Regions from separate parts of the Franconibacter daqui genome, predicted to be linked through region 1. Evidence: predicted binding sites of a transcription regulator. Region 1 holds the regulator's gene; each other region holds the start of a gene.

Region 1 (4,465 bases):
AATATAGGTATAAAGCGTAAACATCGCGCCAGCGCCGAGCACCGTCGTCAGCAACGCGCTGACCACCTGCGGGCGCATCAGCACGGCCAGTTCGCTCTTCACATCGGGGCGTTCGCCCGCGCTGCCTTTCGGCAAGGAGAAAAAGAGGCTTATCATAGAGACGACGCCCAGCCCGGCGGTCGCCAGGAATGACATGCGCCAGCCGATAACTTCGCCAAGCCAGGTCGCCGCTGGCACGCCGCCGATGTTGGCGATAGTCAGTCCCATAAACATGGTTGCTACCGCGCTCGCTTGCTTATGTTTCGGCACCACGCTTGCCGCCACGACGGACCCCAGCCCAAAGAAAGCGCCATGGTTGAGGCTGGTGAGGATGCGCGACGCCAGCAGCGTGCCGTAATCCGGCGAAATGGCCGAGAGGACGTTGCCGACGGTAAAAATCGCCATCAGGAAGATAAGCGCGTTGCGGCGCGAGCGGTGCGATAGCAGCAGCGTCATCAGCGGCGCGCCAACCATCACCCCTATCGCATAGGCGCTAATCAACATGCCAGCGGCGGGTATAGACACATCAACGCCTTTCGCGATAACCGGCAGCAACCCCATTGGCGAGAACTCGGTGGTGCCGATACCAAAAGCGCCAATCGCCAGCGCCAGTAAAGGAAAATTAACTCTCATGCAAAACTCCAGACAAAACGAGAGAGCGTCAGCGGCGGTTGCGCAACTGACAAGAACGGAATGCCAATCAGCATGTCAGATATAGCTTTGGGACAGAAGTCACAAGAATCGCAAAAGATATTTGCGATTTTGTTAAGGGTGTAGCTTTTTTGTTATTTGCTAATGATTACCCGAACGGGCAATAAAAGAAAGGACAACGTGGGGATTTATAAGGAAAAATGATGAGGAGAGGGAAAGTTAACCCCTCTCCCGACAAGCGAATCAGTGCATTACCGCCGTCAGCGCCGAAGCCACAATCAGACCCAGCACAACGACGGTGGTGACCAGCGAAAATTTCAGTTCGGTACTCATTTGTTCTCCTTTTTAACCCTACAAAAAGCGGGTGCGCTTCATTTTTACATAGTCCAACGCAAAAATCCTCTTTGATTTAGTCTGATATGCGTTTTCCCTCTTCCCCTTTTGCGCAAGATCGGCCAAAATTCTCGGCTAATTTATTATGTACCGGCCATTACCCCCCTCTCCTTCCAGCCGAACTGGCTTTTCCCGGCCTGATGCAACGTTTTCGTTGCCGCAAGGGGGTAGCGTAGGCAAACGTTTAACCAGCGTTTTTTCAGGAAGTTAGGGCATGGTCTGGAGTGACAACTAATGGCAACAATTAAAGACGTCGCGAAGCGAGCAAACGTTTCCACTACAACTGTATCACATGTAATTAACAAAACCCGTTTTGTCGCGGAAGAGACGCGCAACGCGGTATGGGCGGCAATTAAAGAACTGCACTACTCGCCGAGCGCCGTGGCGCGCAGTCTTAAGGTTAACCACACCAAATCCATCGGTCTGCTTGCGACCAGCAGCGAGGCGCCCTATTTCGCAGAGATCATCGAAGCGGTGGAAAACAGCTGTTTCGCCAAGGGTTACACGCTGATTCTTGGCAACGCTCATAACAACCTGGAAAAACAGCGCGCTTACCTGTCGATGATGGCGCAAAAACGCGTCGACGGCCTGCTGGTAATGTGCTCCGAATACCCGCAGTCGCTGCTCAGCATGCTGGAAGAGTACCGTCACATTCCTATGGTGGTGATGGACTGGGGCGAGGCAAAAGCGGATTTCACCGACTCGGTAATCGATAACGCTTTCCAGGGCGGATATATCGCCGGGCGCTATTTAATCGAACGCGGTCATCGCGAAATTGGCGTTATCCCGGGGCCGCTTGAGCGCAACACCGGCGCGGGCCGCCTGGCAGGCTTTATGAAGGCGCTGAAGGAAGCGATGATCTCAATGCCGGAAAACTGGATTGTCCAGGGCGACTTCGAGCCGGAATCGGGCTACCGCGCCATGCAGCAGATGCTTTCGCAGCCGCATCGCCCCACCGCAGTCTTTTGCGGCGGCGATATCATGGCGATGGGCGCGATTTGCGCCGCCGACGAGATGGGGCTGCGCGTACCGCACGATATTTCTATTATCGGCTATGACAACGTGCGCAACGCCCGTTATTTCAGCCCGGCGCTGACCACTATTCATCAGCCGAAAGAGACTCTCGGCCAGACGGCGTTCAACATGCTGCTGGACCGTATTGTCAACAAGCGTGAAGAGTCGCAGACCATTGAAGTCCATCCGCGTCTGATTGAGCGCCGCTCCGTGGCGGACGGTCCCTTCCGCGACTATCGCCGCTAATCCTGCCGGGGGCCGGTTAATCCGGCTCCCGCAACCACTCCCGGTTCAACGTCTCACTGTCGCCTAAATAATCCAACAGCCACTGCAACGCCGGAGAGGCGTCGTTTTGCCGCCACGTCAGGCAACAGGCGGCGTCCGGGAACGGGTTTTCCAGCATCAGCGCCCGCCACTCGCCGCGTTTAAGCCACGGGCGCGCGAAATGCGACGGCACCATGCCGACGCACAAACCCGCGCTCAGGCAATCCGCCGCTGAAGGCCAGTCCGGCACAATCACCCGACGCTGGTTATCCAGCAGCCAGGTAATGCGCTTGGGCAGCGAACGCGACGTATCCTCCAGCACCAGCGAGGGCCATTCGCGCAGCTGGTCGTCACTAAGCGGCGCGTTCTGTTGCGCAAGAGGGTGCTGGCTTGCCACCACGCAATGCCAGCTCAACATGCCCATATCCCTAAATGCATAGCGGCCGCCTACCGGAATCGCCTGCGTCGCGCCAATCGCCACCTCCACACGTTCATCCGCCAGCGCGTCCCAGACGCCATTGAAAACCTCCTGAGAAATTTTCAGTTCGACATCGTTAAAATGCCGATAGAAATCCAGCACCAGCTGGCGGGTGCGTTCGGGGCGGACAATGTTATCGACAGCGATAGAAAGCTGCCCGCGCCAGCCGTTGGCTATTTGCTGGCACTGTTGACGCGTGATCATCATTTTTTTGATAACAGAACGCCCTTCTTTTAAAAACCAGGCGCCGGCGGGCGTGAGCACTACGTCACGATGGCGACGTTCAAAGAGCGGCACCGCCAGCCATTCCTCCAGTTGTCGCACCGTATAGCTGACGGCTGAGGGTACGCGGTGCAACTCCTGGGCCGCCGCGCTGAAACTTCCGCTGCGGGCAACCGCATCAACCACTTCCAGAGAATATTCGGACCACATGTTATGCCTGCAAAATTTTTGAACGCAATCGCCAAATATTAGCGTTTCACATTGCAGGCTGCACTCTTTACACTCGCGGTCTTCGTTAAAGCGTCATAAGAGGAACCTATGCAACCCTCGAAAATTTTTCTTGTCTGGCTGGCCGGGCTTAGCGTGCTCGGCTTTCTGGCGACCGATATGTATCTGCCCGCTTTCGCCGCTATTCAGCAGGATCTGCAAACGCAGGCGGCGGCGATCAGCGCCTCCCTGAGCCTGTTTCTGGCGGGTTTCGCCGTGGCGCAGCTGATCTGGGGACCGCTTTCAGACCGCTTTGGTCGCCGTCCCGTTCTGCTGACGGGCCTCGCGATTTTCGCCGTCGGCTGCATAGGTATGCTGTGGGTGGAAAACGCGGCGGCGCTGCTGGCGTTGCGCTTCGTGCAGGCGGTAGGCGTGTGCGCCGCCGCGGTTATCTGGCAGGCGCTGGTGACGGATTACTACCCGGCGCACCGCGTTAACCGTATTTTCGCGACGATTATGCCGCTGGTGGGGCTTTCTCCGGCTCTGGCGCCGCTGCTGGGCAGTTGGCTGCTGAACCATTTCGAATGGCGGGCCATTTTCATCGTACTGTTCGCCGTGACGCTGCTGCTGATGTTGCCGGCGCTGCGCCTGCAGCCGCGTGTTAAACCCGCGGCTGAACCGCAGGCGGAAAAAATCCGCTTTGGCACCCTGCTGCGCTCATCCGCTTATCGCGGCAACGTGCTTATTTACGCCGCCTGCTCCGCCAGCTTTTTCGCCTGGCTCACCGGTTCACCCTTTATTCTTAGTGAAATGGGCTACAGCCCTGCTGTAATTGGCTTAAGTTATGTGCCGCAGACGATTGCTTTTCTTATCGGCGGCTACGGCTGTCGCGCTGCGCTGCAACGCTTGCCGGGCGCGCAACTGCTGCCCTGGCTGCTGATAGCGTTTGCCCTGAGCGTGGCTGCAACCTGGGCTGTGGGGTTGTATGAAAACGCGACCCTGACGATGCTGCTCATTCCCTTCTGTCTGATGGCGATGGCGAATGGCGCTATCTATCCGATTGTCGTGGCGGCGGCGCTGCAGCCGTTCCCACAGGCTACCGGGCGTGCGGCGGCGTTGCAGAATACGCTGCAACTGGGGCTCTGTTTTATCGCCAGTCTGCTGGTTTCCTGGCTGGTCGCCGCGCCGCTGTTTTCC
Region 2 (4,465 bases), on a different contig from region 1:
CAGGTGCAGCGGCGTTTCGCGTACGCACAACACCAGCGTCCTTCTCTCTTTCAGCACCACGTCCGCCGCGCGGGTGAGCAGCCCGTCGGTATAGCTGTTAACAATGCCGGAAAGGGTTTTAATCGAACAAGGCAAAATGACCATGCCGTCGGTTTTAAACGAACCGGAAGAGATGCTGGCGGCGATATCCCGGGCGTCATGCACCACATTCGCCAGCGCCTGCACTTCGCGCAGGGAAAAATTCGTTTCCAGTGACAGCGTCTGGCGCGCCGCCTGACTCATCACCAGATGGGTTTCAATTTCCGCAAGGTTCTGCAATACCTGCAACAGGCGCACGCCATAAATCGCGCCGCTCGCCCCGGAAATGCCCACTATGAGTCGTTTCATGCTATCGCCCCTGCTTTGATGTTGCGCTGACTTTGCCGCAAGACGCCGCGAGATGCAAATCTGCCGCCCCTGAAAAACAAAACGCGAACTGAAAAGTTCGCGTTTTATCAAAGTGAAGCGGAAAGCTTAGCCTTCGTTATGCATCTCGAGGTTTTCCACTTCGTTCTGCCGCATCACCGCTTTGGCGTCGTCGTTACGCAAGGAATCCAGGTATTCCAGATAGTTGTGATCCACATCTTTGGTCACATACACGCCGTTAAACACAGAGCATTCGAACTGCTGAATGTCCGGGTTCTCAGCGCGCACCGCCTCGATCAGATCGTTGAGATCCTGGAAAATCAGCCCGTCGGCGCCGATAATCTGGCGAATTTCGTCCACTTCGCGACCGTGGGCGATAAGCTCATTGGCGCTTGGCATATCAATGCCGTAAACGTTCGGGAAGCGAATCTCCGGCGCGGCGGAAGCGAGGTAAACCTTTTTCGCGCCCGCTTCGCGCGCCATCTCGATAATCTGCTCAGAAGTGGTGCCGCGTACGATGGAGTCATCCACCAGCAACACGTTCTTATCGCGGAACTCGGCGCGGTTGGCGTTAAGCTTGCGGCGCACCGACTTACGGCGCAGATGCTGACCCGGCATGATAAAGGTGCGGCCCACGTAGCGGTTTTTCACAAACCCCTGGCGGTACGGCTTGTCCAGAATGCGGGCAATTTCGAGCGCGATATCGCAGGAGGTCTCCGGGATAGGAATAACCACGTCGATATCCAGATCTTCCCACTCGCGGGCGATTTTCTCGCCGAGCTTTTTGCCCATGCCCACGCGGGCGCTGTAGACAGAGATCTTGTCGATGAACGAGTCCGGACGCGCGAAATACACATATTCAAACAGGCACGGATTGCTCACCGGGTTATCCGCGCACTGGCGGGTAAAGAGCTGGCCTTTTTCGGTGATGTAAACTGCCTCACCCGGCGCCACGTCGCGCAGGAACTCAAAGCCCAGCGTATCCAGCGCCACGCTCTCAGAAGCGACCATATACTCGGTGCGGCCGTCGCCCACGTCGCGCTTGCCCAGCACCAGCGGACGGATGCCGTTCGGGTCGCGGAAAGCGACCATGCCGTGGCCGATGATCATCGCCACGCAAGCGTAAGCGCCGCGAATCAGGCGATTGGTGGCGGCGATGGCGGCGAAAATGTTGTCCGCTTCCAGCGGATAGTGGCGAAAGTTATCTAATTCGCTCGCAAAAATATTCAGCAGAACTTCGGAATCGGAGGTGGTGTTGATATGGCGGCGCTTTTCCTGGAACAGCATTTTGCGCAGCTCATGGGCGTTGGTCAGGTTGCCGTTGTGGGCAAGCGTGATGCCATACGGGGAGTTGACGTAGAACGGCTGCGCCTCGGAAGCGCTGGAGCTGCCTGCGGTCGGATAGCGCACATGGCCGATGCCCATATTGCCCTGCAAACGCTGCATATGGCGGGCTTCGAATACATCATTCACCAGACCGTTTGCCTTACGCAGACGGAAGCAGTTGTTAGCATCAATGGTGATGATGCCTGCGGCATCCTGCCCACGGTGCTGAAGCACCGTTAACGCGTCATAAATCGACTGGTTTACCGGCATAACACCGGCGATACCGACAATACCGCACATGTTGTCTTTTCCTCAATTCAAAGCCTGCCCCCGGCACGATTACCGGGGTAAGAAACTTGACGAGCTTTGCAGGTAATCAAAAAACCACCTGATGATGAAACTGAATTGCGGAATGAGCTGCGACTTTTGCCAGTCTTCGCTTTTCGACAGGCCGGTAAAGGTATCCAGAAAGAACAGAATGGCGGCGACAATCAGCACTCCTCGTAAAGCACCGAAACAGATCCCCAACACCCTGTCTGTCCCCGACAGGCCGGTTTTCTCCACCAGCGCGCCAATCACATAGTTGACCACCGCACCGACGATAAGCGTCGCGATAAACAGCACCGCGATAGCAATCCCATTTCGTACCAGTTCGTCCTCAAAGCCAGTGAACCAGACTGCCAGGTAAGTGTAGTAATGGCTGGCGACAAAGAAAGCACAGCCCCACGTCACCAGTGATAACGCTTCCCGCACAAACCCGCGGATAAGGCTAATCAGACAGGAGAAGCCGATCACCGCAATAATGGCGTAATCTATCCAGACCATGAATGTGTCCCACGATAAATCGCCCTGACGTCCAGTTCGGGGCGCATTCTAACAGAAAAAGAAAACGTTTGCGTAGGGTTTCCTTATCCCACTTCAATAAAAAATGGCGTTGAAAAAAGATTCAACGCCATTATCCCGCGCGCCGCGGTTAAGGCCCGTTTCGCTTACTTATTGCCCTGACCGCTTCGCTGGCGGCTGGCCGATTCACGCGCCTGACCGGCGCGCTTTTATCAGTTCACGCTATAGTTCATCACCACGCCATTAAGGCCGGAAATCTTATTCAGTTCGCCAAGCGAACCTTTAAGCTTATCTTTTGACGCTTCCGGGCCAACCAGGATGCGGGTGATTTTCCCCGCCACCGGCGTTGAAGGCGAGGTATAAACGCGATAGCCGCTGGCGCGAAGTTTACCAACAATTTCATTTACTTTGTCGGCATTTTTCAGCGCGCCCAGCTGCACCACGTAGGCTTTACCGGCAGGCGGCGCTTCCGGTTTGTTCTGGGTCGGCTTCGCGGCAGGCTTTTCCTCTTCGCTCAGCATCGCCAACTGCTCATCGGTTTTATCGCGCTGCGGTTTGCTCTGCGGCTTCTCTACCGGCTTAGGTTTCTCAACCGGCTTCGGTTTGGGCTTCGGCTGCACCTCTTCCGGTACTTCGTCAATGCCCGCGCCGGTTTCCGCCGGCAGGCGCGTGGTATCAATAGAAGAGGTCGCCGCGTTGCCCGCCCTCACCTCTTCCGCCGCCCCTTCCGGCGGCTGAGCCGGCAGCGCCTGAGTGGCCGCCGGCAGCATATCGGGTTCGTTCGTGTCGCCTGGTTTCGGCACCAGAGGAATAGCGGCGAACTCATCCTGATAATGCTTTTTCTTTCCGTCAAGCAGCCCGGGCAGCACGATTACCCCGAGCGCCACCAGCACAATGGTTCCCACTAATCGGTTCTGAAACTTACTCGCCACCGGTTCTCCCCGCGTCCATCTCTTCCATTACCTGCGCTACCGTGTGGAACGACCCACACACCAGCACCGTATCTGACGCCTGCGCCTGCGCCATCGCCGCACGCCAGGCCTGGGCCACGCTTGCGAAAACCTCGCCTGCGCCGAGATGCTCAATTAACTGCTCTGCGCTGGCGCCACGGGGCCCTTCCAGAGGGGCACAATACCAGCTATCGACTACAGGCTCCAGACAGGCCAGCGTCCCGGCGATATCTTTGTCATGCAGCATGCCGATCACCGCCAGCACCCGGCCGCGCGTTGGCAACTGACGCAGGCGTTCGGCCAGGTAAGCCGCCGCATGAGGATTATGCGCCACATCGAGGATCAGGCGCGGGGAGTCGCTCACAATCTGAAAACGTCCCGGCAGCGTTGCGCGGGCAATTCCCTCGCGGATAGCCTCTTCGCTTATCGCCAGCCCACTTGCGCGCAGCGCGGCGAGCGCCGTGGCGGCGTTAGGCTGCGGCACCTGCGGCAGCGGCAGGTTTTCAAGCGCGCCCTGAGCGTCAGTAAACCGCCAGCCTCTTTCACTCACCTCATAGTTCCAGTCTGCGCCGAGGCGCAGCAGCAGCGCGCCTTTCTCCGCGGCCACGTCGGCGATGGTGTGGGGCATATCCGGCTCGCCCACCACGGCCGGTTTGCCCTGGCGGAAAACGCCCGCTTTTTCGCGACCGATGCTTTCGCGATCCGGCCCCAGCCAGTCAACATGATCGAGCGCGATGCTGGTGACCGCAGCCACATCCGCGTCCACCAGGTTAGTCGCATCCAGACGGCCGCCCAGCCCGACTTCGAGGATAACCACATCCAGCTGCGCCTGCTTAAAAAGCCACAGCGCCGAGAGCGTGCCGTATTCGAAATAGGTGAGCGAGGTTTCGCCCCGCGCCGTTTCGATTTCCGCGAAGGAGGCGGTATGGCGCGCCTCGGGC
Region 3 (4,465 bases), 280 kb from region 1:
GCTGCCAATGATAATCAAATCGTATTGCATGGAGGTGCTCCGCATAGGTTGTTACTTAGCAGAGTAATTAAGGCGGGAAAGTTGCACAAGACTAAAAATAATAATGGCGCTCCGAAGAGCGCCCGATGGTTATAAGGGAAGCATCAGACTAATGCTTGCGATAATCATTTTCCTGGTATTCGCTGGATTCAATTTTTGCAATGCCAGCTTCTAAAATGGAAATAAATTGTCTGGCTACATCGGTAGTTAGCCACAACGTCTGGCCTATTTCCGTCTCTTCATGGTCAGACGGATTGGATGTCAAGTAATGCAGCCTTAGCATCATGGCATCGTAGCTGTCTACGGTGCTGATATCCCATCCAACAAGGGGATGTGTCTGAATAACTTCATTAATTTTTTCCATTATAACCCCCTTAATACGTGTTTAAAGACAACGGCTCATGAGGTTTCAATGCGTGTTTTATTGAAGCTGTCTAAGTATATCAATCAATATGCTAAAAAGAGGCAAAAATAAATACCCTGCAACACATTTTTTGAAATAATTGATTTATTTGAACAATAAAACGGCAAATTATTCAATAGCAGACGCGAAAAAGAAGGATCAATAAGGATATGCTGAAAAGCATTTTATTAATAATAGCAGAAATAAAAAAAGCCGGGCGGCGAAGCCCGGAAACGACACCATAAGAGAAATTTAGGTTAAGTCAGGGTTCGCTAAACCAATCCTCAGCGCTTTCCCAGGTTTCCTGAAGAATTTCGCTGACGCGATCTTTCGCTTCTTTGCCTGCGCCCAGTACCGAAAGATTATTGGTGGCGGCATAGCGCACCTGGACGCGGTTAGGAAAGTCGGGGAACTGTTGTTCAATTCGGCGGCTAAGCTCGCAGGCCAGGGCGTCGATAGCGCCAGGCGGCAGCGTTGTGGTTCTGGCGATAGTCACTTCTACACGCATAAACACCCCCTGTTAACGATACTGTATATTTATACAGATAATTGCGGTGGCTTGCAACAGGGGGCAATGTAAATGCTGCAGCTTATGCCTGGCGTTTCACGGACCAGCGCACTTTTTCACCGGCCAGGAACGGCACGATGCTATCGTCGCTAAGGCTGATGCTTTGCGGCATCTCTACCTCTTCACGCACCAGCTCAATAACCTCTTCGTTTACCGGCAGGCCGTAGAAGCGCGGGCCGTTGAGCGAACAGAACGCTTCAAAATGCGCCAGTGCATTCATCTCTTCAAACACCGTGGCGTAAGCGCCCAGGGCGGAAGGGGCGTTAAAACAGCCGGCGCAGCCGCAGCTGGCTTCTTTGCGATGGCGAGCGTGCGGTGCAGAGTCGGTACCCAGGAAAGCGCGCTCAAAGCCGCTCGCCACCAGTTCGCGCAGCGCCTGCTGGTGAACGCTGCGTTTAAGGATGGGCAGGCAATAGAGGTGAGGGCGCACGCCGCCAACCAGCATATGGTTGCGGTTGAACATCAAATGCTGCGGCGTAATGGTGGCGGCAAGAAGCTCATTGCCTTCACGCACATACTGGGCGGCGTCTTTGGTCGTGATATGTTCAAACACCACTTTCAGCCCTGGCAGGCGGCGGCGCAGCGGTTCCATTACCGTTTCGATAAACCGCGCTTCGCGATCGAAAATATCGATATCTGCGTGAGTGACTTCGCCATGCACCAGCAGCGGCATGCCCAGACGCTCCATACGCTCCAGCACGGGCATAATCGCGTCAATGCTGGTGACGCCGTGGCTTGAGTTAGTGGTGGCGTTCGCCGGATAGAGCTTGGCGGCCGTAAAGACCCCTTCCTCGAAGCCGCGCGCCAGCTCGTCGGCATCCAGCGTGTCGGTCAGGTAGCAGGTCATCAGCGGTTCAAACGTATGGCCTGCGGGGACGGCATCCAGAATACGCTGGCGATAAGCGACAGCCGCCGCCACGGTAGTTACCGGAGGAGCCAGGTTCGGCATGACGATGGCGCGCGCATAGGTCTCGCTGGTATAAGGCAGAACGGTTTGCAACATCTCGCCATCGCGCAGATGGAGATGCCAGTCGTCAGGACGGCGGATGGTTAACACCTGGGGTTGTTCAGTCATGAAATGCTCCGGCTAGAAGGACAAAAATGGCTGGATTTGCGCCGGGCACTAAGGATAAGCGGAAACGTTTTCGTTTGCACCCTTTTCGTGCTTCGCGCCGGGGCTATCACCCCGACGCCGAAACTCAGTCTATAAAGGGGATCACGATTTCACCCGGCTTCACTTCCAGCCCTTTGGCATAGCGTTTGGCCAGCTTTTCGCCTTCGCTGCCATCTTCGCTCAGCACATAAGCGGGGTGCTGATTGAAATAGCTGCGCAGCGACTGATTAAGGTAAGGAGTCAGGGTTTCCAGCAACGCCTGCATTTTTTGCGGCTGAACCGTCGCGTTAACCACCTCCATTTCCTGAAGATAAATCGCCCCCTTCTCTTTGTTAAAGACCGGCAGCGCTTTCAGCGTCAGCTTCATGTTCGCTTTTTGATTGCCGAAAAGGGAGGTCATATCCAGACTGGCATCGCCGGTCAGGGTGACTTTGTTTGGCTCTTCACGCCCAATCTGGCTTGCCAGATTGCTCAGCACGATGTGGGCATCCGCCACGCCCGGCACGCCGATATCACGCGAGAAATTATTCCGTTTTTGCAGCGCCTGGTTAATTTCCTGCTCGGTAACCGTGTACTGGGTTAGCTGGTTACACCCTGCCAGCAGACCGCTGACAACCAGCGCGGCGGCGACAATAAAGCTCTTCATCTCATTCCTCGACATGTGCACAAAGTCCGTGTCAGGGGATCCTGACACAAAGCAGCATGTCGCGCCAGAGTAAGTGTCGCCAGCGGAAAAGGCTGAAAAAGCCGGTGGCGGCCACCGGCATAAGGATTAAATAGAGATTGAGGAGAGAAGGTTGACCTGGGTTTGTTTGGCCATATTGTCCCGGTAATCCGCCACGCGGGTCGGGTACTCTACGCCTGCCACCAGCGTCAGGTTACGCAGCAGCGGGAAGAGATGAATATCATCCTCTGAGAGCTCGCCATTGACGGCGTTAGGCTGCTTAATCAGCTTATCGAGATCGCGCAAATCATCGTTGATGTTCTTGATAAGCCCTGCCGAGTGGGCAAGATGCTCGTCGAAATCGCCAATCGCCGCCTCTTTCTTTTTCACAAAGTAAGCCCGCGCCTGCGGGGTGGCGAATTCATCAAAAGGCGCTTTGGCGATGCGCGGCAGCAGCAGGCGGTTGACGTAGCCGTTTACTTTGCGAAGCCAGGTTTCAATGGCCGGATTACGCTTCCCGGTGAGCAGCGGTTTGCCGTCGAGCTTATCGACGTAGTAGACAATATCGAGGCTTTCCGGCAGATAGCGGCTGTCATCTTTTTGCAGAATCGGGGCCATCTTCTGACCAATCATCCGGGTGGGCGTTTCTTCATCATCGTTGAGCAGCACGTTCAGCTCAACCGGGATATTTTTCAGCCCAAATATCATGCGCGCTTTCACGCAAAACGGGCAGTGATCGTAAATATATAGCTTCACGTTTCTCCTCCTGTTATGGCGTCCGTGCCTTCAGTATGGAAGAGAAGCCAGGGCGGGGCAAATTAGCTGCCCGGTTCAAGCATGCTCGGCTCGAGGCGCTTCTGGCTGAACTGCCACCACAGAGCAAAGCATGTCGCCACGCCGATAACGCCAAGCATCATCCAGGGCAGCTCTGGCTGCTGAAACGTTTTGCCGGCGTCAAACAGCCAGCCGCCGCCCGCATAGCCGAGCGCGCCGCCAAAGGCGAGGCCAAGGCGGCTGAAGCCCATATAGCTGCCGCGGGCGCGGGAATCGGCGAGCGAAGCGCTGAGCGTCTCCCGTGCCGGCTCCGCGATAATCGAGCCGATGTAAAACAGACAAATCAGGGTAAATAGCTGCTGCAACGTGCCCACCAGGCCTATCGGCAGCAGGCTCAGCGTCATCAGCAGCAGGCCCGCCATCAGGCGGTGCTCCAGGCGATAGCGCTTTTCGCTCCAGCGAGCGACAGGGTAGAGCAGGGTGAGCGACAGCGTCGCTTCGATGGCGTACATCCATTTCACGGCGGCGGGCGTGCCGGCGATGTCATTGACCATAATCGGCAACATAAGCATGACCTGCACCGCCAGCATGTAGTAGCCGGTAAGCGTCAGCACGTAAGTGACAAACCGCTTGTCGCGCAGCACGCGGCTCATCCCTTCGCGCATAGGGGTGCGAATGGTCGAAAGCTTCCAGTCCGGCAACAGCCAGGCGTTGAAACCTGCGCAAATCACAAACAGCAGCGCACCTGCGCCGCAGACGAGGCGAAAATCATACTGCAGCAGCCAGCTGCCGAGCAGTGCGCCAATCACCGCGCCTGCGCTGTCCTGCATCATCAGCAGAGAAAAAAAGCGCCCGCGCTGGTGCGGACGCACCAATTTTACCACCAGCGCCGAGCGCGGCGGG

The links. The regulator PurR, encoded in region 1, represses purine synthesis genes. The targets are predictions, from matches to a motif close to CANGCAAACGTTTGCNTG.
Region 2: cvpA (colicin V production protein) is a predicted target of PurR. The motif match lies at 2,614-2,631, and genes of this name have one in related genera.
Region 3: pyrC (dihydroorotase) is a predicted target of PurR. The motif match lies at 2,143-2,160, and genes of this name have one in related genera.

What each region holds. Positions count from the first base shown of each region.
Region 1 covers NZ_BMKJ01000001.1:1,095,258-1,099,722, reverse strand. The annotation lists gene IEX01_RS05255 (MFS transporter) at 1-672, opposite strand, end outside; gene cydH (cytochrome bd-I oxidase subunit CydH) at 934-1,023, opposite strand; gene purR (HTH-type transcriptional repressor PurR) at 1,318-2,343, shown strand; gene punR (DNA-binding transcriptional activator PunR) at 2,360-3,271, opposite strand; gene punC (purine nucleoside transporter PunC) at 3,380-4,465, shown strand, end outside.
Region 2 covers NZ_BMKJ01000005.1:250,902-255,366, reverse strand. The annotation lists gene IEX01_RS16875 (UbiX family flavin prenyltransferase) at 1-441, opposite strand, end outside; gene purF (amidophosphoribosyltransferase) at 514-2,031, opposite strand; gene cvpA (colicin V production protein) at 2,071-2,556, opposite strand; gene dedD (cell division protein DedD) at 2,787-3,506, opposite strand; gene folC (bifunctional tetrahydrofolate synthase/dihydrofolate synthase) at 3,496-4,465, opposite strand, start outside.
Region 3 covers NZ_BMKJ01000001.1:818,681-823,145, forward strand. The annotation lists gene solA (N-methyl-L-tryptophan oxidase) at 1-30, opposite strand, end outside; gene bssS (biofilm formation regulator BssS) at 149-403, opposite strand; gene dinI (DNA damage-inducible protein I) at 705-950, opposite strand; gene pyrC (dihydroorotase) at 1,033-2,085, opposite strand; gene IEX01_RS03900 (lipoprotein) at 2,210-2,770, opposite strand; gene grxB (glutaredoxin 2) at 2,897-3,544, opposite strand; gene mdtH (multidrug efflux MFS transporter MdtH) at 3,607-4,465, opposite strand, start outside.